DNA from 2 places in the Paenibacillus sp. Y859 genome. Region 1 is predicted to be linked to the other one. Evidence: a T-box and tRNA genes for the amino acid it is inferred to sense, from the RefSeq annotation. Region 1 holds a T-box; the other holds one or more tRNA genes.
The links. A T-box is a leader RNA that pairs with one kind of tRNA and senses whether it is charged. The one in region 1 lies ahead of argS (arginine--tRNA ligase), so its partner is inferred to be a tRNA-Arg.
Positions count from the first base shown of each region.

Region 2: it encodes a tRNA-Arg, which carries the amino acid that the T-box ahead of argS (arginine--tRNA ligase) is inferred to sense. The anticodon was not compared.

Region 1 covers NZ_JBXCIZ010000001.1:299,672-311,655, reverse strand. Annotated here, with positions in the region: gene AC1TO8_RS01515 (CobW family GTP-binding protein) at 1-561, shown strand, start outside; T-box leader at 642-920, shown strand; gene argS (arginine--tRNA ligase) at 990-2,696, shown strand; gene AC1TO8_RS01505 (hypothetical protein) at 2,827-3,306, shown strand; gene AC1TO8_RS01500 (hypothetical protein) at 4,202-4,504, shown strand; gene AC1TO8_RS01495 (hypothetical protein) at 4,633-5,019, shown strand; gene AC1TO8_RS01490 (beta strand repeat-containing protein) at 5,609-11,984, shown strand, end outside.
Region 2 covers NZ_JBXCIZ010000015.1:68,423-80,406, forward strand. Annotated here, with positions in the region: gene AC1TO8_RS21095 (TrmH family RNA methyltransferase) at 1-650, opposite strand, end outside; gene AC1TO8_RS21100 (potassium channel family protein) at 681-1,343, opposite strand; gene AC1TO8_RS21105 (small acid-soluble spore protein SspI) at 1,464-1,697, shown strand; gene AC1TO8_RS21110 (peptide chain release factor 3) at 1,792-3,375, opposite strand; gene zwf (glucose-6-phosphate dehydrogenase) at 3,482-5,032, opposite strand; gene AC1TO8_RS21120 (YwmB family TATA-box binding protein) at 5,205-5,963, opposite strand; gene AC1TO8_RS21125 (response regulator) at 6,038-6,685, opposite strand; gene AC1TO8_RS21130 (sensor histidine kinase) at 6,663-7,739, opposite strand; gene liaF (cell wall-active antibiotics response protein LiaF) at 7,760-8,407, opposite strand; gene AC1TO8_RS21140 (PspA/IM30 family protein) at 8,538-9,236, opposite strand; gene AC1TO8_RS21145 (PspC domain-containing protein) at 9,240-9,701, opposite strand; gene AC1TO8_RS21150 (PspA/IM30 family protein) at 9,706-10,380, opposite strand; gene AC1TO8_RS21155 (LiaF transmembrane domain-containing protein) at 10,427-10,726, opposite strand; tRNA gene AC1TO8_RS21160 (tRNA-Leu) at 11,009-11,090, opposite strand; tRNA gene AC1TO8_RS21165 (tRNA-Arg) at 11,111-11,187, opposite strand; tRNA gene AC1TO8_RS21170 (tRNA-Leu) at 11,206-11,294, opposite strand; tRNA gene AC1TO8_RS21175 (tRNA-Cys) at 11,303-11,376, opposite strand; tRNA gene AC1TO8_RS21180 (tRNA-Gly) at 11,389-11,463, opposite strand; tRNA gene AC1TO8_RS21185 (tRNA-Gln) at 11,471-11,545, opposite strand; tRNA gene AC1TO8_RS21190 (tRNA-His) at 11,563-11,638, opposite strand; tRNA gene AC1TO8_RS21195 (tRNA-His) at 11,692-11,767, opposite strand; tRNA gene AC1TO8_RS21200 (tRNA-Trp) at 11,793-11,866, opposite strand; tRNA gene AC1TO8_RS21205 (tRNA-Tyr) at 11,877-11,961, opposite strand; tRNA gene AC1TO8_RS21210 (tRNA-Thr) at 11,966-11,984, opposite strand, start outside.

The DNA of each region.
Region 1 (11,984 bases):
CGCCTTATGCAAGAGCAGATTCGCTGTGCATCTTATTTGATCCTTAATAAAGTTGACCGTGTAAGTGAAGAAGATCAAGAGAAGCTAGCGACTATTATATCTAGTTGGAACGAGTATGCCCCGATTATTCCAGCTGTACGTTGTGATGTGGACTGGGTTCCATTGTTCGGACAAGATGTTCAACCTGGACAGTGGAAGAGCGACAATTCATATGGAGAAGATCAAGGCAAGGGAGATGACCATAGTCATGATGGACATGATCACTCACATCACTCCCATGATCATGTTATGGTGTATACGCATTATTTCACGGGTCCAATTGATAGTCAGGGTTTCGAAAAATTAGTGAATCATTTACCACGTGAAGTATATCGCGCAAAAGGAGTTATGACATTTAGTGATACAACCAGCCGATTTTTATTTCAATATGCATTTAGAGAATCGGACTTTTTGAAGATTAATCCTCAAGGAGTTGTACCCGATGTCGTTGTATTCATAGGTGAGCATTTCTCTCAAGCTGAATTGAAGAATGCCTTGGAAGAGCTTGAGCAGAAGGGTTAATACTTATTAGAATTTGAAGGAGAATGATTCAGTTATATCGTGTTGCAACTTAACGGTGACCGATGTATACTGTGGTATATTGAACGTCTTTGAACGGGAGAGTAATGGGAGTGACCGATATTGTAGCGAGCCGGAATTGGTGAAAGCCGGCATATTGGACTCTGATGAAGCGCACCCGGGAGATGGCTATTCCAACGTCATGAAGATCGTCTTTTGAACAACTTCTTTTATGATCAGTAGAATAGTCCGATTGATCTTCGTTATAGGTCATCAAGCGGAACAACTCTGGAGAGGAATACACCTCTGTCTGAGGGTTCAACTAGAGTGGTACCACGGGAACTAAAGCTCTCGTCTCTTATTCATAGAGATGAGGGCTTTTTTTGATGAAATAAACAGTCATTTAAGTAGAATATGGAGGATGAACTATCATGTTAAAGAATTGGGCCATAGAGGCAATACAGCCACACGTACCCCTATCAGCAGAAGAAGTGGAAAACTTATTAGAAACACCGCCCTCAGTAGTGATGGGTGATATTGCATTTCCATGTTACGTATTAGCGAAGCAGTTTAGACAATCACCGCCGCAGATCGCCTTACAATTAGTGAGTCGTATCCAAATGAAGGGAATCAAAGCAGAAGCTGTTGGACCCTATGTTAATTTAACTTTCGACAGAGATTATTATGTCGGGGGCTTGATGGAGAGATTGCAGCAAGATGATGATGCTCGAACTAATATAGGTCAGGGAAAAAAGGTTGTTATTGATATGTCATCTCCCAATATTGCGAAACCTTTTGGTATCGGACATCTTAGATCAACGATGATTGGTGCAGCCTTGTATAAAATGTATCAAACCGCAGGATACGAACCTGTTAGCGTCAATCATCTGGGCGATTGGGGCACGCAATTTGGCAAACAAATTACAGCATATAAGCGTTGGGGTAATGATGAAGCTTTACAAGAGAATCCAATTCAAGAGTCTTTACGTTTATACGTTAAGTTTCATGAGGAAGCACAACAAGATGTAACATTGGAACCCGAGGCGAGAAATTGGTTCCGTCTGTTGGAGTCTGGTGATGAAGAAGCGAATAGACTTTGGGAATATTTCGTCGAAGTTAGTATGCAGGAGTTCAACAGAATGTATAAAAGACTAAATATTACGTTCGATCATGTGCTTGGAGAAAGCTTTTACAATGATAAAATGGCTGCCGTTGTTCAAGCGCTAAAAGATAAAAATTTATTAGTGAAAAGTGATGGTGCACTCGTTGTTCAATTGGATGATGAGGGGATGCCACCTTGCTTAATTATGAAATCCGACGGGACGACGATTTATCCTACACGCGATTTGGCAACAGCATTTTATCGCCATCATGTCATGAAAGCTGATCAAATTCTTTATGTGGTCGGGGGAGAACAGAAGTTACATTTCCAACAAGTATTTGCTGTATTGCATAAAATGGGGGCCGAGTGGGTACAAGATTGCAGTCATGTACACTTTGGATTAATGAAATTCGAGGGTAAGAAGATGTCCACCCGTCGCGGTAAAATTGTGTATCTTGACGATGTGTTAGATGAAGCTGTTGCAAGAGCGCTCACGGTCATTGAACAGAAGAATCCAGAGTTACCGGACAAATATAAGGTGGCACAGGACGTAGGAATTGGAGCTGTTATTTTTGGGGATCTCAAGAATAATCGGACTAACGAAGTGGATTTCTCACTGGATGATGCGTTGAATTTCGAAGGGGAGACAGGTCCTTATTTGCAGTACACATATACAAGAACCCAAAGCATTCTTTCTAAAAGTATGATGTTAGAACAAGTACACACGGAAGATTCTCAAGGAATGCAGCAGGATCAATATGCTGAAGCATTAGGTGATTCAGGATGGGCACTCCTTAAACTGCTTATTACGTTCCCTGTACAGTTGAAACGTGGGATACAGAACAATGAACCTTCCGTATTAGCTAGATATGTTCTAGATATAGCGCAGGCGTTCAATCACTTCTACAACCAGGAAAGAATACTGTGTGAAGAAGATGGGGTAAGAAAAATTCGAGTGTCTCTAACGACACTGACAGGGCAATCTTTACAAAGAACAATGCATATTCTTGGTTTGGCTACCCCAGCCCGTATGTAAAAAGGGACGTAATAGATCCATTTAACAATCTCATGTTGATAGATTTTGCGGATTCCTTTAACATTAGGAATAGCAAAGTAGATCAACTAGCACATCGCGTAAATGTGTTGATAGTGAATGGAGCGGAAGTATGGTAAAAGAGAGATTGCTCGATAGTGATCATTCAAGAGATGTCTTTACCTATTTTGGACTTGCCGTATATTCTTCACAATCTTTGGAGCAGCAACTGGTTAACTTATTGATGCTCATGAAGCTATCAGAGGGCAAGATTCCAACAGAAGAAGACTTCACTGAAATTTATCAACGTAAGTTAAGTAGTTCGTTAGGCCAATTAGTGCAGGAAATTCAGCATCATTTCCCTTTCACGAAAGAAGAAACAATTCAATTGACAAGAATATGGAAGCAACGTAATTATATTGTCCATGATTACTTCAAAGAACGAATCCAAGAGACGTTCAGTCCTGGAGGTCGTTCCCGTATGATTCGTGAGCTTACGAAATTTAGTGATCAAGCACAAATGTTAGAGAAGAAGCTCCAAGGTTATTCTCGGGAATTATATCGCACGCTTGGTCTGGATAATGATTCTCATGCTTCTAATTCCGATAAATGATAGTTTATGAACAAGGATGCTTGAATAGGGTGGAGTTGTTCTGAAAGGGTCTCTGAAAAAAGTCCACATATATTGGTGTAGGATGCCGCTGCGATGACGGATTATCCTTATGGTCGCTGTTGCCCTCCAATTTCTTGATTGTATACCGCTTAGCGGTAGAAATCCTAGGGCAAAGCATATGCTTCCGGAGTAGCTTTCCTACGGAAAGCTTGTAGGCGAGCGCTACCGCTTCTTCAGGATAATTCCGTCATCTTCGCTACTTCATACAACATCCATTGTTTTCTGTAAGTACTGATTTCTGCAACTACTCGCACTTGTTATCTTATATTTCTATTGCTATAGCGAGGGTATCACGTAGTTAGTTGCAAATTTGACCTCTAAATCCATTGCCATTCCTCTTTCCACCACTTTAGCTGCCCAAACAACATCTAATTATTCGGAAAACCCAATTTTCCGCGTTTCTCCCGATTTCAACTGTCATCTAGGCACTTAATTCTCACAATCTAGCCTTTACTGCTAATGTAAGTGTTGTTTAGGCTCTTATTCCGTTCTCGTGGGTCTTCCTTCCCCCGCTATTTACGCGGAATACATCTAAAGGCTTACATAGGAAAGTATTCAGCATCAGAGAAATGAAGTCACTTTGAAAGACCTGAATATTAGAGAGGTTGTTCAAAAGTCATCTTTTGATCACGAAGTATATCAAGAGGACTACTCGACGTCGAAGATTGAATTCAGCCGGTCCTAGCATATGCTTTCGAAGGATGTTTCCCCCGGAAACATTTCAGGTGTTCACGTAGGTATTCGGGAAATACGAACATCCAACTAACCCACCGCCAACATACAGCAAATATAAAAAAAGCTTCATCCGGATATACGTCAAGAAATTATTTCTTTGATGGCATCCAGCATCCCGAACGAGAATGTGGAATACATGGGTAATCGGATAAGTCGGTACAGCATGAAGATGGGGAAATGCGAAATTACAGGAATGTACCTTTTTGCACCTGACGTTTACTGCCACCACTATATGCCATTATATCTCGGCGGAAGCGATAAATTCAATAACATGTGCATTCTCCATAAAGAGGTATTTCAACTCATCCACCATACTCACAAAGAGACGATTGAAGTACTCATAAATAGACTAGCTATCACAAACTTAATGAAAATCTGGATCAATCAGTATGGTGATAAATAAGGACTTGAACCAGTCTGATTTTCCCGAATCTATGAGTAACGAGGAACTTATGATCTAGTACATTCTTTTAGAGGGAACGCGGAGTGCTGGGAAACTAGCACGCTCCGTGTGGAGCAGGGGAAAAGCTAATGGATGTCTACGAGACGGAAGAGGATGCAGCCGGTTTATATATAACCGGGCCCATAACCAGACAATCCTCGCATATGTTCCGTCATCCATTTGTTTACCAAGTCAACCCCGAAGGCGGTTCCTTCAAGATCAATGACGAAATTAAACAGTCTCATCTCATTTCATACCAGACAAGCAAGAAGTGCTTAATAGAGCTATTTGAATATTTGCGCCGTAATATGGAAATAGGTGAAGACTTAGAGCTCTATTCCTGCTGGGCGTACGGACAGGAGAGTTTCTCGGACGCTCCTAAAAAGGAACTCGATCTCGTGATTGAACTATCCACATTTCGATTGGAGAATGAGTTCGAGTGGAAAGAACGTCAGTATATAAGTGTAAAGAAGTGAGCCAAGGAACAGTTTTTCTTTGCGTTAACGGGTAACAATAGTTCAATAAACACGAAGAAACGGCAGCCGTATTCATGACTGCCGTTTTTAATGCAGTTTAATTCAACAAAGCCATGATAAAATTGGTTTATAAACTTTAGCTGTAGAAAAGTAAAATGGGGCATGGAATGAAATTACTTTACTGGAAATTTGGTGATGAAGTTAAAGGTCCTTCAGACGAGTGGAATTGGGTCGAGATCACCCTAACTTTTGAGGATGGCAGATGCGTATGAAATGTTTTCTGTAACGTGTTTCGGACATAAATAAGACGTACCCTCAATTGTAAATATTATTTAGAACATAACACGTATAGGACATAAGAAGTAACGGTAAGCCACATTTTTAATTTCCTCATGAATGAGCGCCTATACCTGTCTACGTCGACCCTCATATGTTATTTATGTGGAGGTGACAAACGTTGACTGTTTCCTGTAAAAAAGAAAAACATAAATCTATAGAACATCGATTCTCAAAAAAAGAAATCAAATGCCGAAAATCCAAACTTAATAAAGAAAAGCATGGAAAAAGAAAAACACCTCATTGTCATAAGTTGAAAAAAAAAACATGTAAAAAGTATATGAAATGCCCTGAGATACTATGGAAATGCAAATGGAAAAAGAAGCGCTTAAATAAGTGTTGTAAAAGGGGACCAAGAAGTGTAAAGGGACCTCGTGGGTTACAGGGTAAAACGGGAGTCACTGGATCTTCAGGAGTAACAGGAGCAACGGGAGTCACTGGGTCTTCAGGAGTAACAGGATCTAGAGGAGCTACAGGAGCCATTGGGGTTGCGGGAGCCACCGGAGTCACTGGATCAACAGGAATAACGGGATCAACAGGATCCACTGGAGAAACGGGAGCAAGTGGTGAAATTGGCGCAACAGGAACAACAGGAACAACTGGAGTAGCAGGAATAACTGGAGTAGCAGGAATAACCGGGGCAACAGGAGCTACGGGAGCAACTGGTGAAATTGGAGCAACAGGATTAAGTGGTGCAACGGGATCCACTGGTGTTACAGGAGCGACAGGTGAAACTGGTGCAACAGGAGTTACAGGAGCGACAGGTGAAACTGGTGCAATAGGAGTAACGGGTGCAACGGGATTAATGGGAGCAACCGGAGCAACAGGATCCACTGGTGCAACTGGAGTAGCAGGAGTAACCGGGGCAACAGGAGCTACGGGAGCAACAGGAGCAACAGGAGTAGCAGGAATAACCGGGGCAACAGGAGCAACAGGAGCAACAGGGTCAACCGGAGCAACAGGAGTAAGTGGTGCAACGGGATCCACTGGTGTTACAGGAGCAACCGGAACAACAGGAACAACTGGAGTAGCAGGAGCAACAGGAGCAACAGGGTCAACCGGAGCAACAGGAGTAAGTGGTGCAACGGGATCCACTGGTGTTACAGGAGCAACCGGAACAACAGGAACAACTGGAGTAGCAGGAGCAACAGGTGCAACCGGAGCAACAGGATCCACTGGTGCAACTGGAGTAGCAGGAACAACCGGGGCAACAGGAGTAACGGGTGCAACAGGAATTACAGGAGCAACGGGATTAATGGGAGCAACAGGAGCTACGGGAGCAACTGGTGAAATTGGAGCAACAGGAGTAAGTGGTGCAACGGGATCCACTGGTGTTACAGGAGCGATAGGTGAAACTGGTGCAATAGGAGTAACGGGTGCAACAGGAACAACAGGAGCAACTGGTGCAACAGGAATTACAGGAGCAACGGGAGCAACAGGAGAAATAGGAGCAACAGGGGCAGCTGGGTCAACCGGAGCAACAGGAGTAAGTGGTGCAACGGGATCCACTGGTGTTACAGGAGCAACAGGAGCAACTGGTGCAACTGGTGCAACAGGAGTAGCAGGAGTAGCAGGAGCAACAGGAGTAACGGGTGCAACAGGAACAACAGGAACAACTGGAGTAACAGGAGTAACCGGGGCAACAGGAGCTACGGGAACAATAGGAGCAACAGGAGCAACAGGAGAAATAGGAGTAACGGGTGCAACGGGATCCACTGGTGCAACTGGAGTAGCAGGAGTAACCGGAGCAACAGGAACAACAGGAACAACCGGAACAACCGGAGCAACAGGAACAACAGGAGCAACAGGAGCAACAGGAGTTACAGGAGCAACAGGAGCAACAGGAGCAATAGGAGAAACAGGAGCGACAGGAGAAACAGGAGCAACAGGATCCACTGGTGCAACTGGAGTAGTAGGAGTAACCGGGGCAACAGGAACAACAGGAACAACAGGAACAACAGGAACAACTGGAGTAGCGGGAGTAACCGGGGCAACAGGAGCTACGGGAGCAACTGGTGAAATTGGAGCAACAGGAGTAAGTGGTGCAACAGGAGCAACGGGAACAATAGGAACAACAGGAGCGACAGGTGAAACTGGTGCAATAGGAGTAACGGGAGCAACGGGAGCAACAGGAGCAACAGGAGCGACAGGAGCAACAGGAGCGACAGGTGAAACTGGTGCAATAGGAGTAACGGGTGTAACAGGAACAACAGGAACAACAGGAACAACAGGAACAACAGGAGCAACTGGTGCAACAGGAGTTACAGGAGCGACAGGAACAACGGGATTAATGGGAGCAACAGGGGCTACTGGAGTAGCAGGAGTAACCGGGGCAACAGGAGCTACGGGAGCAACAGGAACAACAGGAGCAACAGGAGCAACAGGGGCAGCTGGGTCAACCGGAGCAACAGGATCCACTGGTGCAACAGGAGTAAGTGGTGCAACGGGATCCACTGGTGTTACAGGAGCGACAGGTGAATCTGGTGCAATAGGAGTAACGGGTGCAACAGGAGCAACAGGAGTAAGTGGTGCAACAGGATCCACTGGTGTTACAGGAGCGACAGGTGAAACTGGTGCAATAGGAGTAACGGGTGCAACAGGAACAACAGGAACAACAGGAGCAACTGGTGAAACTGGTGCAACAGGAGTTACAGGAGCAACAGGAACAACTGGAGTAGCAGGAATAACTGGAGTAGCAGGAATAACCGGGGCAACAGGAGCTACGGGAGCAACTGGTGAAATTGGAGCAACAGGATTAAGTGGTGCAACGGGATCCACTGGTGTTACAGGAGCAACAGGAACAACTGGAGTAGCAGGAGTAACCGGTGCAACAGGAACAACAGGAGTTACAGGAGCAACGGGATCCACTGGTGTTACAGGAGCAACTGGTGAAACTGGTGAAACTGGTGAAACTGGTGCAACAGGAGTTACAGGAGCAACTGGTGCAACAGGAATTACAGGAGCAACGGGAGCAACAGGAGAAATAGGAGTAACGGGAGTAACGGGAGCAACAGGAGCGACAGGAGCAACAGGAGCAACTGGTGCAACAGGAGTTACAGGAGCAACGGGATCCACTGGTGTTACAGGAGTAACGGGTGCAACGGGATCCACTGGTGTTACAGGAGCGACAGGTGAAACTGGTGCAATAGGAGAAATAGGAGTAACGGGTGCAACGGGATTAATGGGAGCAACCGGAGCAACAGGATCCACTGGTGCAACTGGAGTAGCAGGAGTAACCGGGGCAAAAGGAACAACAGGATCTACGGGAGCAACTGGTGCAACGGGATCCACTGGTGTTACAGGAGCAACCGGAACAACAGGAACAACTGGAGTAGCAGGAGCAACAGGTGCAACAGGAGCAACAGGAGCAACAGGATCCACTGGTGCAACTGGAGTAGCAGGAACAACCGGGGCAACAGGAGCTACGGGAGCAACAGGTGCAACAGGAGCAACAGGAGAAACAGGAGAAACAGGAGAAACAGGAGCAACGGGATCCACTGGTGCAACAGGAACAACAGGAGCTACTGGTGCAACTGGAGTAGCAGGAGTAACCGGGGCAACAGGAGCAACAGGAGCAACGGGAGCAACGGGAGCAACGGGATCCACTGGTGTTACAGGAGAAACAGGAGCAACAGGTGCAACAGGAGTAGCAGGAGTTGCAGGAGCAACAGGAGCATCGGGATCCACTGGTGCAACAGGAGCAACAGGTGAAACTGGTGCAATAGGATTAACGGGTGCAACAGGAACAACAGGAGCTACTGGTGCAACTGGAGTAGCAGGAGTAACCGGGGCAACAGGAGCAACGGGAGCAACGGGAGCAACAGGAGCAACGGGAGCAACAGGAGCAACAGGAGCAACAGGAGCAACAGGAGAAACAGGAGAAACAGGAGAAACAGGAGTAACGGGTGCAACAGGAGCAACAGGAGCAACAGGAGTAGTAGGAATAACCGGTGCAACAGGAGCTACGGGAGCAACTGGTGAAATTGGAGCAACAGGATCCACTGGTGTTACAGGAGCGACAGGTGAAACTGGTGCAATAGGAGTAACGGGTGTAACAGGAACAAGAGGAACAACCGGAGCAACAGGAGCAACAGGGGCTACTGGAGTAGCAGGAGTAACGGGTGCAACAGGAGTAAGTGGTGCAACGGGATCCACTGGTGTTACAGGAGCGACAGGTGAAACTGGTGCAATAGGAGTAACGGGTGCAACAGGAGCAACGGGATCCACTGGTGTTACAGGAGCAACAGGAGCAACGGGATCCACTGGTGTTACAGGAGCAACAGGAACAACTGGAGTAGCAGGAGTAAGTGGTGCAACAGGAGCAACGGGAACAACAGGAGCAACTGGTGCAACAGGAGTTACAGGAGCAACAGGAGTTACAGGAGCAACGGGAGCAACGGGAGCAACAGGAGCAACAGGAGCGACAGGTGAAACTGGTGCAATAGGAGTAACGGGTGCAACAGGAACAACAGGAGCAATAGGAGTAACGGGTGCAACGGGATTAATGGGAGCAACAGGAGCAACAGGATCCACTGGTGCAACTGGAGTAGCAGGAGTAACCGGGGCAACAGGAGCTACGGGAGCAACTGGTGAAACTGGTGCAACAGGAGTTACAGGAGTTACAGGAGCAACTGGTGCAACAGGAGTAAGTGGTGCAACGGGATCCACTGGTGTTACAGGAGCGACAGGTGAAACTGGTGTTACAGGAGCAACAGGAACAACAGGAACAACTGGAGTAACCGGTGCAACAGGAGCAACTGGTGAAATTGGAGCAACAGGAGCAACGGGAACAATAGGAGCAACAGGAGTAACAGGTGCAACAGGAACAACAGGAGCAACTGGTGCAACAGGAGAAACAGGAGAAACAGGAGAAACAGGAGAAACAGGAGCAACAGGAGCAACAGGAGTAAGTGGTGCAACGGGATCCACTGGTGTTACAGGAGCAACAGGAACAACAGGAACAACTGGAGTAGCAGGAGTAACCGGGGCAACAGGAGCTACGGGAGCAACTGGTGAAATTGGAGCAACAGGGGCAGCTGGGTCAACCGGAGCAACAGGATCTACGGGAGCAACTGGTGCAACGGGATCCACTGGTGTTACAGGAGCAACAGGAGCAACAGGAGTAAGTGGTGCAACGGGATCCACTGGTGTTACAGGAGCGATAGGTGAAACTGGAGCAACAGGAGCAACAGGAACAACTGGAGTAGCAGGAGTAACCGGTGCAACAGGAGTTACAGGAGCAACTGGTGCAACAGGAATTACAGGAGCAACGGGAGCAACAGGAGAAATAGGAGTAACGGGAGCAACAGGAGCGACAGGAGCGACAGGAGCAACAGGAGCAACTGGTGCAACAGGAGTTACAGGAGCAACAGGAGTTACAGGAGCAACGGGAACAATAGGAGCAACAGGAGTAACAGGTGCAACAGGAGCAACTGGTGCAACTGGTGCAACAGGAGAAACAGGAGCAACAGGAGCAACAGGAGTAAGTGGTGCAACGGGATCCACTGGTGTTACAGGAGCAACAGGAACAACAGGAGCAACAGGAGCAACGGGATCCACTGGTGTTACAGGAGCAACAGGAGCAACTGGTGCAACAGGAGAAACAGGAGAAACAGGAGAAACAGGAGCGACAGGTGAAACTGGTGCAACAGGAGTTACAGGAGTTACAGGAGCAACTGGTGCAACGGGATCCACTGGTGTTACAGGAGCGACAGGTGAAACTGGTGTTACAGGAGCAACAGGAACAACAGGAGTAGCAGGAGTAGCAGGAGTAACCGGGGCAACAGGAGCTACGGGAGCAACTGGTGAAATTGGAGCAACAGGAGTAAGTGGTGCAACAGGAGCAACAGGAGCAACAGGAGCAACAGGAGCAACAGGAGCAACAGGAGCAACAGGAGTAAGTGGTGCAACAGGAGCAACAGGAGCAACGGGTTCCACTGGTGTTACAGGAGCGACAGGTGAAACTGGTGCAATAGGAGTAACGGGTGTAACAGGAACAACAGGAGCAACAGGAGTAAGTGGTGCAACAGGAGTTACAGGAGTAACGGGTGTAACAGGAGCAACAGGAGCAACGGGATCCACTGGTGTTACAGGAGCAACAGGTGAAACTGGTGCAATAGGAGCAACGGGAGCAACAGGAGAAATAGGAGTAACGGGTGCAACGGGATCCACTGGTGTTACAGGAGCAACCGGAGCAACAGGAGCAACGGGAACAATAGGAGCAACAGGAGCAACAGGAGCAACAGGAGCAACAGGAGTAACGGGTGCAACAGGAACAACAGGAGCAACAGGAGCAACAGGAGCAACAGGAGCAACAGGAGTAACGGGTGCAACAGGAACAACAGGAGCAACAGGAGCAACAGGAGCAACGGGTGCAACAGGAACAACAGGAGCAACTGGTGCAACAGGAGTTACAGGAGCAACAGGGATTTTTCAGCAATTTCAGGTATCCGAAAATACTCCAAATACAACTGGCAGTTCAGCAATAGCAATAGGCGCTGTGCCGACTATATTAAAAACAATCACAATGACTAGCATTCCTGCTAGTAGTCGTATATGGTTGACTGGGATAGTTGGTTCGCAAGCTACGATTGGTAATACAATACTCCAATTACAAATTCTCCGCGGAG
Region 2 (11,984 bases), on a different contig from region 1:
CCTTGTGCTTCGTTGCCAACTAGTAACCATGTGGAGGCAGAGAAGTTATATTCGTAGCATGTACACGATGCCTGTAGGCTGGTACTAACCAATCGAGCTCCACTCTGCTTAGCTCGTGGCAGTATGTCGAGTAAATTGCCCTCTACCACAGGCAGATGAAAGAACGATCCCATCGTTGATCGGATCGTCTTGGGATTGAACGGATCTGCACACCCATGACCTACAATTACACCATCTGCGCCTGCTGCATCCGCACTCCGGATGATCGTCCCAACATTACCTGGGTCTTGCACACCATCTAAGACCATCACTAGACTATTCTTAATGGAAAGTAACTGTTCCAGATTAACCGAGCGTTTGTGAATAACCGCGAATATCGGCTGGGGAGTAACCGTATCGGTACATTTACTAATAACTGCTGCAGATACAGCGATCCATTCTATAGCACTCGAACTTATATACTTCAATTCCGCTGGAATTCCCTTAGCCATATCATAAACAATACACTCTATATCCGCTTCAGACTGCAAAGCTTCCTGAACTAAATGAACGCCTTCCACAACAAATCTATTACTTCGATCCCGATGCTTCTTCTCTAACAACTGCGCCCATTCTTTCACTCGCGCATTGTTTAGGGATGTAATATCCATCTTAATCCCATCCTTATCCTATGCCAATCATTATTTAGCAAATGCCTGCTCTAGTTTATTCAAATCATCTTTCTGTCCCAAAATAACGAGAACATCTTCTTCATCCAACAGCTCATTCGCATTTGGAGAGATATTCATCTTCGTTCCTGTCTTAATCGCCATGACGTTACATCCAAAGCGCGCTCTTAGTTCTAGCTCCTTAAGGTTCTTACCAATCATTAGACTAGATGTTTTCATTTCCACAATACTATAATCATCAGATAGCTCAATATAATCTAGAATATTAGGTGACGTCAAATGATGGGCAACCCGTAGTCCCATATCCCGCTCAGGAAATATCACTTTATCCGCACCAATCTTTTGCAACACTTTCCCATGGAGTTCATTCTGAGCTTTCACAATAAGAGTAGGTATACCCATATCCTTTAATATTAATGTCGTTAGAATACTGGATTGTATATCTTGTCCAATAGCGACAACAACGACTTCGAAATTTCTAATACCGAGTGCACGCAATGCATCTTCATCCGTTGAATTAGCAGAAACCGCATGGGTAACAATATTGGATATCTCTTGGATTCTTTGCTCGTTGGAATCAATCACGAGAACATCGTAGCCCATATCTGTAAGCGCAGTTGCGACACTTGAACCAAATCTCCCCATCCCAATGATGGCATACTGTCTTTTTGCCATTGCCCAACCTCCGAATTGTTCAAATATATTCAATGATTATAACACATCGGTATCCAAACTTGAATTTCAGCGGAACAAAAGGGGAATATTAATTGATGATTATAATAAGGGGGGAATAACATGCCAATAGTACTCGACTTGCGTCAAGCGATTATACACAAGGTTCACGACAAGAATGATGCCGAGCTACGCGAGATGATTGAAGGTTCAGTTGATGGGCCTGAAGCAGCTTTACCAGGGCTAGGAGCTATATTCGAAATGATATGGAAGAACATTGAACCAGCTCAACAGAATGAACTCATTCAAGTCGCACAAAAGCATCTTCAAACGGTTACACCGACACCTCTGCTCTAAATGAGTTCAAGCTTAAATCTAGATTCCATAATTCAGGATGATTCACAAAACCCCTCTAACCGATACTAGGCTAGAGGGATTTTAATTCATTACTTTATGGTGCCATTTCTAGAAACTTAGCATTAGGATTTTTCTCCATCGCCGTTCTCATCGCATATTCATTCTCAAATAGTACAACGTAGTTACCTTTTTTGTCGCGTACTAGCGTTGAGTTAATTCGAAATTTACTTGAATCAATATTATCGTCAATAATCCATCTTGCGAATTGATATTGCATCCGTTGAAGTTGAACATCGACGCCATACTCGCCCTTCATACGGTATTCAAACACTTCGAATTGAAGTTGACCAACAACGCCTAAGATCGTATCGTCAAAGCTCACGGTTTTGAACACTTGAATCGTCCCTTCTTCCGTTAGCTGGTCGATTCCCTTCTGGTATGGCTTGTGTTTAAGTGCATTCTTAACTGTTACCTTCGCAAATATTTCAGGTGAGAATGTTGGCATCTCTTCAAATACCATATCACTATCCTGACTTAAAGAGTCACCAATCCGAAATATCCCCGGATCAAATAGCCCGATAATATCTCCTGGGTATGCTTCCTCTACAATATCCCGATCTTGAGCAAGAAACTGTTGTGGCTGCGATAGTTTAATGTCTTTGCCTACACGAATATGTTTCACACTCATTCCACGCTGGAATGTGCCCGAGACGATACGTAGGAAGGCAATTCTATCTCGATGTGCAGGATTCATATTGGCCTGAATTTTGAACACATAACCAGAGAATTTCTCATTTGTCGGTTGTACAAGACCACCAGCACTTTGACGAGACTCAGGCTTAGGAGCAAGCTCCAAGAAGTTCTCTAAGAATGTTTGCACTCCGAAGTTATTAATCGCACTCCCGAAAAATAATGGTGTCAATTCCCCACTATTCACCTTCTCAAGATCAAATGGATCTCCTGCTACGTCAAGTAGCTCCAAATCCTGACAAAGCTGATCATGTAGGTACTCTCCCGCCATCTCACGAATGATCGGATCTCGATAACCCGTTACCTTCTGAACTTTAATGACAGAATGGTCAGATCCTTGAAATAGCTCTACTTGATTCTTCATCCGATCATACACACCACATAAATCACGGCCTGTACCAATCGGCCAGTTCATAGGAATCGAACGAATCCCAAGTACTTGTTCCAGTTCTTCCATAAGGTCAAATGGGCTACGCCCTTCACGATCCAATTTATTTATGAACGTAAAGATTGGGATGCCCCTTTGCGCACATACTTGAAACAGCTTGACTGTCTGTTTCTCTACCCCTTTAGCGACGTCAATCAACATTACTGCGCTATCTGCTGCTGTTAAGGTTCGATAAGTATCCTCACTGAAATCTTGGTGACCAGGTGTATCCAGAATATTAACCCGATGACCGTTATAATCAAATTGCATCACGGATGAAGTTACGGAAATACCCCGTTGCTTCTCAATCTCCATCCAGTCACTCGTAGCATGTTTATTCGCTTTACGGGATTTTACAGTACCGGCTAGACGAATAGCACCTCCAAATAGGAGTAATTTCTCAGTTAAAGTTGTTTTCCCAGCATCTGGGTGGGAAATAATCGCAAAAGTTCTACGCTTATCCACTTCCTTCTGCAAAGTTGAGTTTGTTGCTTCGCTCATTTCACATTTCCCTTCATATCTAAAGTCATGTCTATTATTGTACCACATTTTACACGCAAATCATCCTCATGCAACCCTGCATGAGGATGAATATTTTCAAGAATCATTAATTATACTTTTGCCAAACGACGTTATCTTCATCTTGGCCGTTAACAGGCCACCAATGAAATCCGTCTCTTGCCAGAAGCTCATCTGCTTCTTGAGGTCCCCATGAGCCCGCTGGATAAGTCGTAAGCTTATTCGGTTCTTCTGCCCACGCTTCAGCAATTCGGTCAATAAATGACCACGCAGATGCCACTTCATCCCAACGAGTGAAATAAGTCGATTCACCACGTGCTGCGTCATGTAGAAGACGTTCATAAGCCTCTGGAGAATTGATGCCAACCATACAGCTTTGGCAGAAATCCATCGCTACCGGTTGAATATCCGTCTCAGATCCAGGCTTCTTCGCATTGATCTTCACATAGATTCCTTCCATTGGATTAACTCTAATAACCAACAGGTTAGGTTCAAGCTTATGCTTCTGACCTAAATATACATTCGTTGGCATACTACGGAATTCAACTACAATTTCAGTTGTCTTCACTGGTAGCCTTTTCCCTGTACGAATATAGAATGGAACGCCTGCCCAACGGAAATTATCTACGAACAAACGAGTAGCGAAATATGTCTCGGTATTAGAGTTGGGATCTATCTTGTCTTCATCTCGGTAAGCAGGTAGCTCTTGTCCTCCTGCACTTCCTTGTACATATTGTCCACGTATTACATTCTGTTCAACTTCTTCAGCAGTGAGATAAGGTCGAAGCGAACGAAGTACTTTCACTTTCTCATCCCGGATATCTTCTGCTAACAAGCGACTTGGTGGCTCCATAGCAATCATGGCTAACGTCTGGAGCATATGGTTCTGACCCATATCCTTCATCGCTCCTGCGTTGTCATAATAGCCTCCACGCTCCTCAACTCCAACGGTTTCACTTAAAGTGATTTGGATGTTAGCAATATGCATATTATTCCAAAGCGGTTCGAAGAGAGCATTTGAAAACCGGATAACTTCAATATTCTGTACCATTTCCTTACCCAAATAATGATCTATCCGATAAATCTCTTCTTCCTTAAATACTTGACGAATTTGTTCATTTAACTCTTCTGCTGACTTCAAATCATAGCCGAAAGGCTTCTCTATCACAAGACGATTCCAGCCTGGACCCGTAAGCATACCACCCTTTTCTAAATTAGATGATACACTTCCGAACAACTCTGGTGCTAATGCTAAATAAAACATGCGATTACCAGGAATATGATAACGCTCTTCAATCTTCTCTGTCTGTTCTTTTAATTCACGGAATCCATTAACATCATTAATATCAAGCGATTTATATTCAAAATGCTGAGCGAATGTATGCCATTCTTCATTATCTTCCGTCTTATAACGACAGAATTCTTGAATGGAATTATAAACATCTTCCCTGAATTCTTCCTGTGTACGTGGACGACGTGCCACACCGATCACAGCGAAGTCTTCTGCTAATTTACCTTCACGATACAAACTATATATAGCAGGAAATAGCTTTCTTCTTGCTAAATCTCCAGTTGCTCCAAAAATAAAAAATACTGCATTAGGGTTCTGCAATTCTTCAATATTTATATTATCAGCCATGGCTCCTCATTCTTTCTATGTAATATAGTGTATTTTTATGCATCATATCACCTAAGACTTTATGTCAAAACCTTAAAATGATGTGATATTATATTACCATATTGTTTGCTAGGAAGCTATCTTATTCCTGACAAAGTTACTCCGATTAATTCATCTCATGAATATTATTCATTCAGAACTCAACCGTAATAATAGGGAAACCTATCGTAATACGATTCTCACCTAATATTTCATCATAGTGGACCGCAGTCTGTAAATCCATATAGTGATCTCCACTAACTAGATTAAAATTAAGCATTGGAGCTCGATAAGAATGACTTAGCGTCATTTCATCTTGATAACTTTCGACTTGAGTAAATTCCAAATGAGATTGTAGTTTTGTTTCTACCTTCTCCATCGTATTAGCAATGGATTGTCCTTTTATTACATTGCCCTGCACTGAGGCATTCCATGCCGCTTCCATGTTTATTAAATTGATCTGTGTTTGAATTCTATCTTGTAAACGTAATAGCGATAATTGTTGTGCTGGTTCATGCGATTCTAACGTCACAATCATGTAGCTCTTCGCTTCGGATATAACTTGCCAATGAAAAATGATTGTAATACCATTCACCGATGTGAGTGATCTATAGCTTACATGATCTGTATTGGATACAGCTTGAGGAAGCGAAAGTTCCATGTTGGTCGCTAACTGCCGAGCCACTTCTAATGTACTCCTCTCTCCCTCATTACGCCATTCACCTTGCCATTTAACGACAACTTTAAGGGGAGTATCCACTAACTCGTTTCCCCATTCAATCAAACTTTCTAGTCTTTTGTCTTCTTTATTGCTCTTCTGAGCTACAGTTGTATTTAGCCCTAGTCCTATCAGTATAATCCCTATACTAAATACTAAGAATAAAACTTTTATAATTTCCCGTTTATTATGCAATATGATCTCCTACCTTTCGATTCTAAATCTATGAATCTACTAAATAGGATAACCTTTTTGCTATTCTTTTATACCTACTCTGCTAATCCATTCTTATAAGCGTATATCGCAGCCTGAGTACGATCGTCAACACTTAACTTAGCCAAAATATTCGTAACATGGAATTTCACCGTTTTGATTCCTATAATAAGATCATCTGCAATTTCCTGATTCGACTTGCCCTTTGCCATCAAGCGCAGTACATCCATCTCACGCTCTGTTAATTCTTTATGGGCGGCTTCACTCTGAGGGTGGCGCAACCGATTCATCATTTTGGATGCAACTTGAGATTCTAGAACTGACTGACCTCGTGCAGCCGCACGGATCGCTTCTGCGATCTCACCTGCCCGTGACGTCTTCAGCAAATAACTAAATGCACCAGCCTCAATGACCGGGTACATCTTCTCATCATCTAAGTAACTCGTTAACACAATCACTTTACATTCGGGATAAAGCTTTAATATTTCGCGGGTAGTCTCGATGCCATCCATACCTTCCATCACGAGATCCATTAGTACCACATCAGGATTATACTCTCTAGCTAGTCTAATCCCTTCTTCTCCACTACCAGCTTCCCCCACTACTTCTATTCCCTCTTCGGTCCCTAATACCGCAGCAAGACCTATCCGCACCATTTCATGATCGTCCACTAACAATACTTTAATCTGTGATTCGTTCTCCATGTGTCTCCTCCCCCATCTCTTCAGGTACAATTGGAATCGTAATTTCAATTCGTGTCCCTTTATTTAACGCCGTAATAAACTGAATCGAGCCACCAATCTCCATTACGCGCTCCTCCATATTAGATAGTCCATATGATGTCTGTTTTTTATCATCCAATTCAAATCCGACTCCATCATCACGAATCACAAGTCGAACGGTATCCTGTCTTAGATGAATACGAATCTCCATCTTATTCGCCTTTGAATGACGAAGTGCATTGGACATCGCTTCTTGAATAATTCGGAACAAATGATTCTCAATACCCTTCATTAAATGGATACCCTTATCCATTTCAAACACGATCTCCATAGGAACCTTAACCTTAAATTCATTAACAAGCTCTATTAAACCTTGTTCTAACGGCTTTCCCTCTAGGTATACAGGACGTAGATGAAGTAATAACGCCCGCATCTCTGATTGAGCAACAGCAGCCATTTCCTCAATTAAGGACACCTGTCGCTTCGCCTTGTCGAAATCTTTATCTAATGTTCTTGCGACTGCTGTTGCGGTCATTGAGATAGCAAACAACTGCTGTGATACCGCATCATGTAATTCGCGTGCTAAGCGCTGCCGCTCCTCCACGATAGCAGATACTCTAGCCTGTTCTGCTAATTCTGCATTATGTGTAGAGAGCCGTTGAAGTGTCGTCACCTGATCTTCCCATTTTCTACTTATGCGTCCAAGTTGCTCGCCTAGACGTCCTACTTCATCTTGTCCTAGCACAGGCATAGAGCGAGCTACACTCCCCTTCTCCCAGGAAAGTAATGTTATACGTAAAATATCTAATTTACGCTTCGTACGATAACTTTGATAAAAACCACTTATCACACCAAGTCCAGTAGGAACTAGAATTAACGTAGCAACTGTCTTCAACCCTACTCTCCAAGTATCAAAAGGAGCCAAATATCCATATGTATACAGCAAATAAATAATACTGAGAAGCAGGATAAAAGAAATAAGGGCTCCTTCTCCCATGCTTCTCGACAACATGTTGACAGGCTTCTTGGGTTTCACTAGAGGAACCGCTCCTATCCTTAAGTTAATCTTATATCTAAATCTCCAACGATATAGGACACCATGAATTTCACTTTATAATCACTATCTATATAGTTCGCTGATTTCCATGTGAATCGATTCATCATGCCACTATCCTTTTTCCCATCAAAATTAATCGATCCAAATAAAACAAATGCCTCAATCTCTACGCCGTAATAATCCGGTATATCTAGGTCTATGTCACCCATTACACCTTGGAACATCATCACTGTTTCTTTATCTTCCGGCATTGCGAGGGATATATCTAGATCACTCTCACCAAGCACATGCCATACACTCATACTTCTCATGACCCATGGCGATTGATCCAAATCAAAGTTAGACATAAAGCTCGTTTTTTGTAAAAAGTTCTCTTTCATCTGCACTTTCTTTGATTTACCATAGAATAACCCAAGAGAGATTAAACAAATTGCCACGACGAGTATCAAGTTATTTAGAAGAATCAGACATGCACCAATCCCTAGAAAAATATAGCCCTTTTTAGTATCACCATTATGAATTCTATAAACACCAATTATTAGTAACAGAAGGGCTATAATGGTAAAAAAACTAATCCATTTGCCAAAAAGCATGAGTAAACCAATGCCTATTAGTACAATGGCGATGATACGTTTTCTTTTATCCATATGGTTGCCCTCCTTCTATTAGTAAATTTTATAAGTTGTGGAGTTGGAAAAGCCATAGCAGTGCGGAATTACACACTGTATGGCTTCGCCCTACATAGCATATCATAATATTCATTATGATGAATACTTATTATTTACTTTCATTCTTTGTTACCGCAGGAGTGTTTATCTTTCCTTTTAAGGCCTTTAATTGCTCTTCAACTTTTAGCTTCTTCTCGGCATCTATTGTACTTGTGAATTCTGAGTGTACTGAACGGTAAGGTACTTGCATCACATCAGCTTCAGCTTCTAGTTGCATAATCTTCTCTTCCATGCGGTGGAATCCAAGTGAAGCACTTCCACTTTCGATAGTATGAAGACTACTCACCTGAGACATTTGCTTCTTAGCCTTAGCCATTTGTGCACGTGATACTAATTCATTACGCTTATTACGCATCTTATAAAATTCATCTTTCATCTCATGCAACTGTTGTACTAATTCTTTCGCTTGAATATCTGATTGAAGGTGTAACCCTTCATACTCAGTCTGCTTCTGATCGAAATAGATCTTCTCCTCCAACAACTTACGTGCAACTTCTTCCTGTCCGTTCTTCAATGCTAGTTCCGCTTGTGCTTCACGTTGTCCACCCATCTTCACTGCTTCTTCTACACGTTGCTTCATACGACGTTCATTCGCCATTTGCTTAGCTACTGTAACCTCAGCCTCGTGAATTTCTGCCTCCATATCGCGCAAATACTGGTTCAACATCACAATTGGATCCTCTACCTTATCCAATACCTCATTTACCGACGCCTTTGTCATATCTTTAATTCTTTTGAATACTCCCATGTGTTACACTTCTCCCTTCTCGTACTTAGATAGTTTTATTTTTAATTCTTCCACTTCTTTTTTTAGAGCCTTCTTCTCGATATCTTTCATCATGTCATCCAAATCGGAATCATGAGTGGAGAATCCACCTGAATTCGAGTTCTTATATTCCGGACCAGAACCATTATTATTGTAAGATCCACCGTTATTGTTGTAAGGTCTACCATTATTGTGTCCACCTGCACCATATCCATGATTTCCATGACCTGGGTTTCCATTTCCATAGTGATTATATGGTGGGACATACTCCTTCGGAATGACTAATGATGCGACGAAGTATATGAATAGTACCGTACCTCCAGTAAAGAAAACACTGATCAGTACAATGATCCTCAGTAGTGTAGCATCAATGCCCCATATTTCCGATAGTCCACCACATAAACCTGTGATCATTCTATTTCGCGATGAACGATATAGTTTACTCATAAAGTTACTCCTTTCCGCTATTTTTCAGCTTCTGCTTCAGCTTAGCCATTTCTTGTTCCAGAATCGTTGATACTGATACACTTGCTTGATCAAGAAATTGCTGACCCGCCTGACGCAGCTCACGTAAACTCCGTGCTTCTAATTCCCAATCCGTGATATTGTCTTCTAATCGATTAAACATCTTCGGAACGTCTTTTCCTCCAAATTCACCCATACGTTGATTCATTCGCTGTTGTATCCGTAAATTTTCCATCCGTGCAGTATAATATTGACGTTTACTATATACGGATTGATATTCCAACTTAAGATCATTCATTTGGTTTTCTAGTTCGCGAAGCGACAATCTACTCTCTTCGAACAGCCCACCATATTGCTCAATTTTTTCTTCATAGATAATTTTCTCTTGAAGTGCCAACTTAGCTAGATTATCTTCTCCCGCTCTTAGGGCCATGAGAGCCTGTTCCTCACGTTTATCCCTCATCGTGGTTGCTTGATCTACTTGCTGCTTCAATTGCTTCGTATGTGAGGCAACTTGTTGAAATAACTTTTCTACTTCTGTAATATCGTCCCGTGTAGCGATGAGGAACTGATCAATTAACTTAACGGGGTCCTGACTCTGTTCCAAACGTTCATTTAATGTTGCTACTGTTATATCCCTCATTCGACGAAAAACACTCATATCCTTATACTCCCTCCTTAAGCCATCTACACGACTTATTTAATAATTAGTAAGTTCTTCTCTTATTTTTGAGAAGTGATATTCCAAATACTAGTATAGCAATACCTAGAATGGGTCCGATTAACCAGGATAACTTAGCAATCAATGACAGAATACCGATCACTAATATAATCCAGCCTATTAGTACTTTCCCTCTGCTAACACCATAATAACCAAGTGCAATCAAAATAACGGGGAATACTATTCCGATCAACCCTCCTAGCAATGGTCCCAATACTCCTAGAAGCATTAACGCTCCAATAATAATTAGTACAGCTGCTAAACCATTACGTCTTTTCACATCCATCCATTCTCACCGCCTTTCATCTCTTTTCCTTATGTACTTATTGTAGGTCAAACTCAACCTTTTCAAAACAGACCGTAGACGGTTCTTTATCCTAGACCTAAGACGGGGCTAATCCTGAACTGAAGTCGGAGAACATAAACAAGCTTGTAGGCAAACACCAACACTCCTTCACTGATCATTTCATTACCTTCTTACATAGGAGCGCCGCATCACAGAAAACAAAAAAAAGGCTTATAAGATTACTTCTAAAGAAGCGATCTTATAAGCCTTTTTTTCACTCTATACCGATGGCCGGACTCGAACCGGCAAGCCCTGCGGCACCGCATTTTGAGTGCGGCGTGTCTGCCAATTCCACCACATCGGCTCAATGAAACTAATAAAGAATGGTGCGCCCTAAGAGATTCGAACTCCTGGCCTTTTGATTCGTAGTCAAACGCTCTATCCAGCTGAGCTAAGGGCGCAAATGTAATTATTCTAAATGGTGCGGAAGACCAGACTTGAACTGGTATGATAGTAACCTATCGCAGGATTTTAAGTCCTGTGCGTCTGCCGATTCCGCCACTCCCGCGAGAATAATGGAGGCGCCACCCAGATTTGAACTGGGGATAAAGCTTTTGCAGAGCTTTGCCTTACCACTTGGCTATGGCGCCAAATAAAAAAAATGGAGCGGACGACGGGAATCGAACCCGCGACCCTCGCCTTGGCAAGGCGATGCTCTACCGCTGAGCCACGTCCGCAAAATAATGGCTGGGGATATAGGATTTGAACCTATGCGTGACGGAGTCAAAGTCCGTTGCCTTACCGCTTGGCTAATCCCCAACAATAATTAGGTTAAATGGGGCGACCGAAGGGTCTCGAACCCTCGAATGCCGGAACCACAATCCGGTGCGTTAACCACTTCGCCACGATCGCCATGTTAACAATTTGATACTGTAGAACAATAATACGAATGATTAGATATAAAATGGGGCGACCGATGGGTCTCGAACCCACGAATGCCGGAACCACAATCCGGTGCGTTAACCACTTCGCCACGACCGCCATACATTAAGTCAAATGTTTCTTTTGGCAGGGGCAGCAGGAATTGAACCCACACCAAAGGTTTTGGAGACCTTTGTTCTACCTTTAAACTATGCCCCTATAAAAGAAATGGTGGAGGATGATGGATTCGAACCACCGAACTCGTAGAGAGCAGATTTACAGTCTGCCGTGTTTAGCCACTTCACTAATCCTCCATAATGGTGCCGTCGAGAGGACT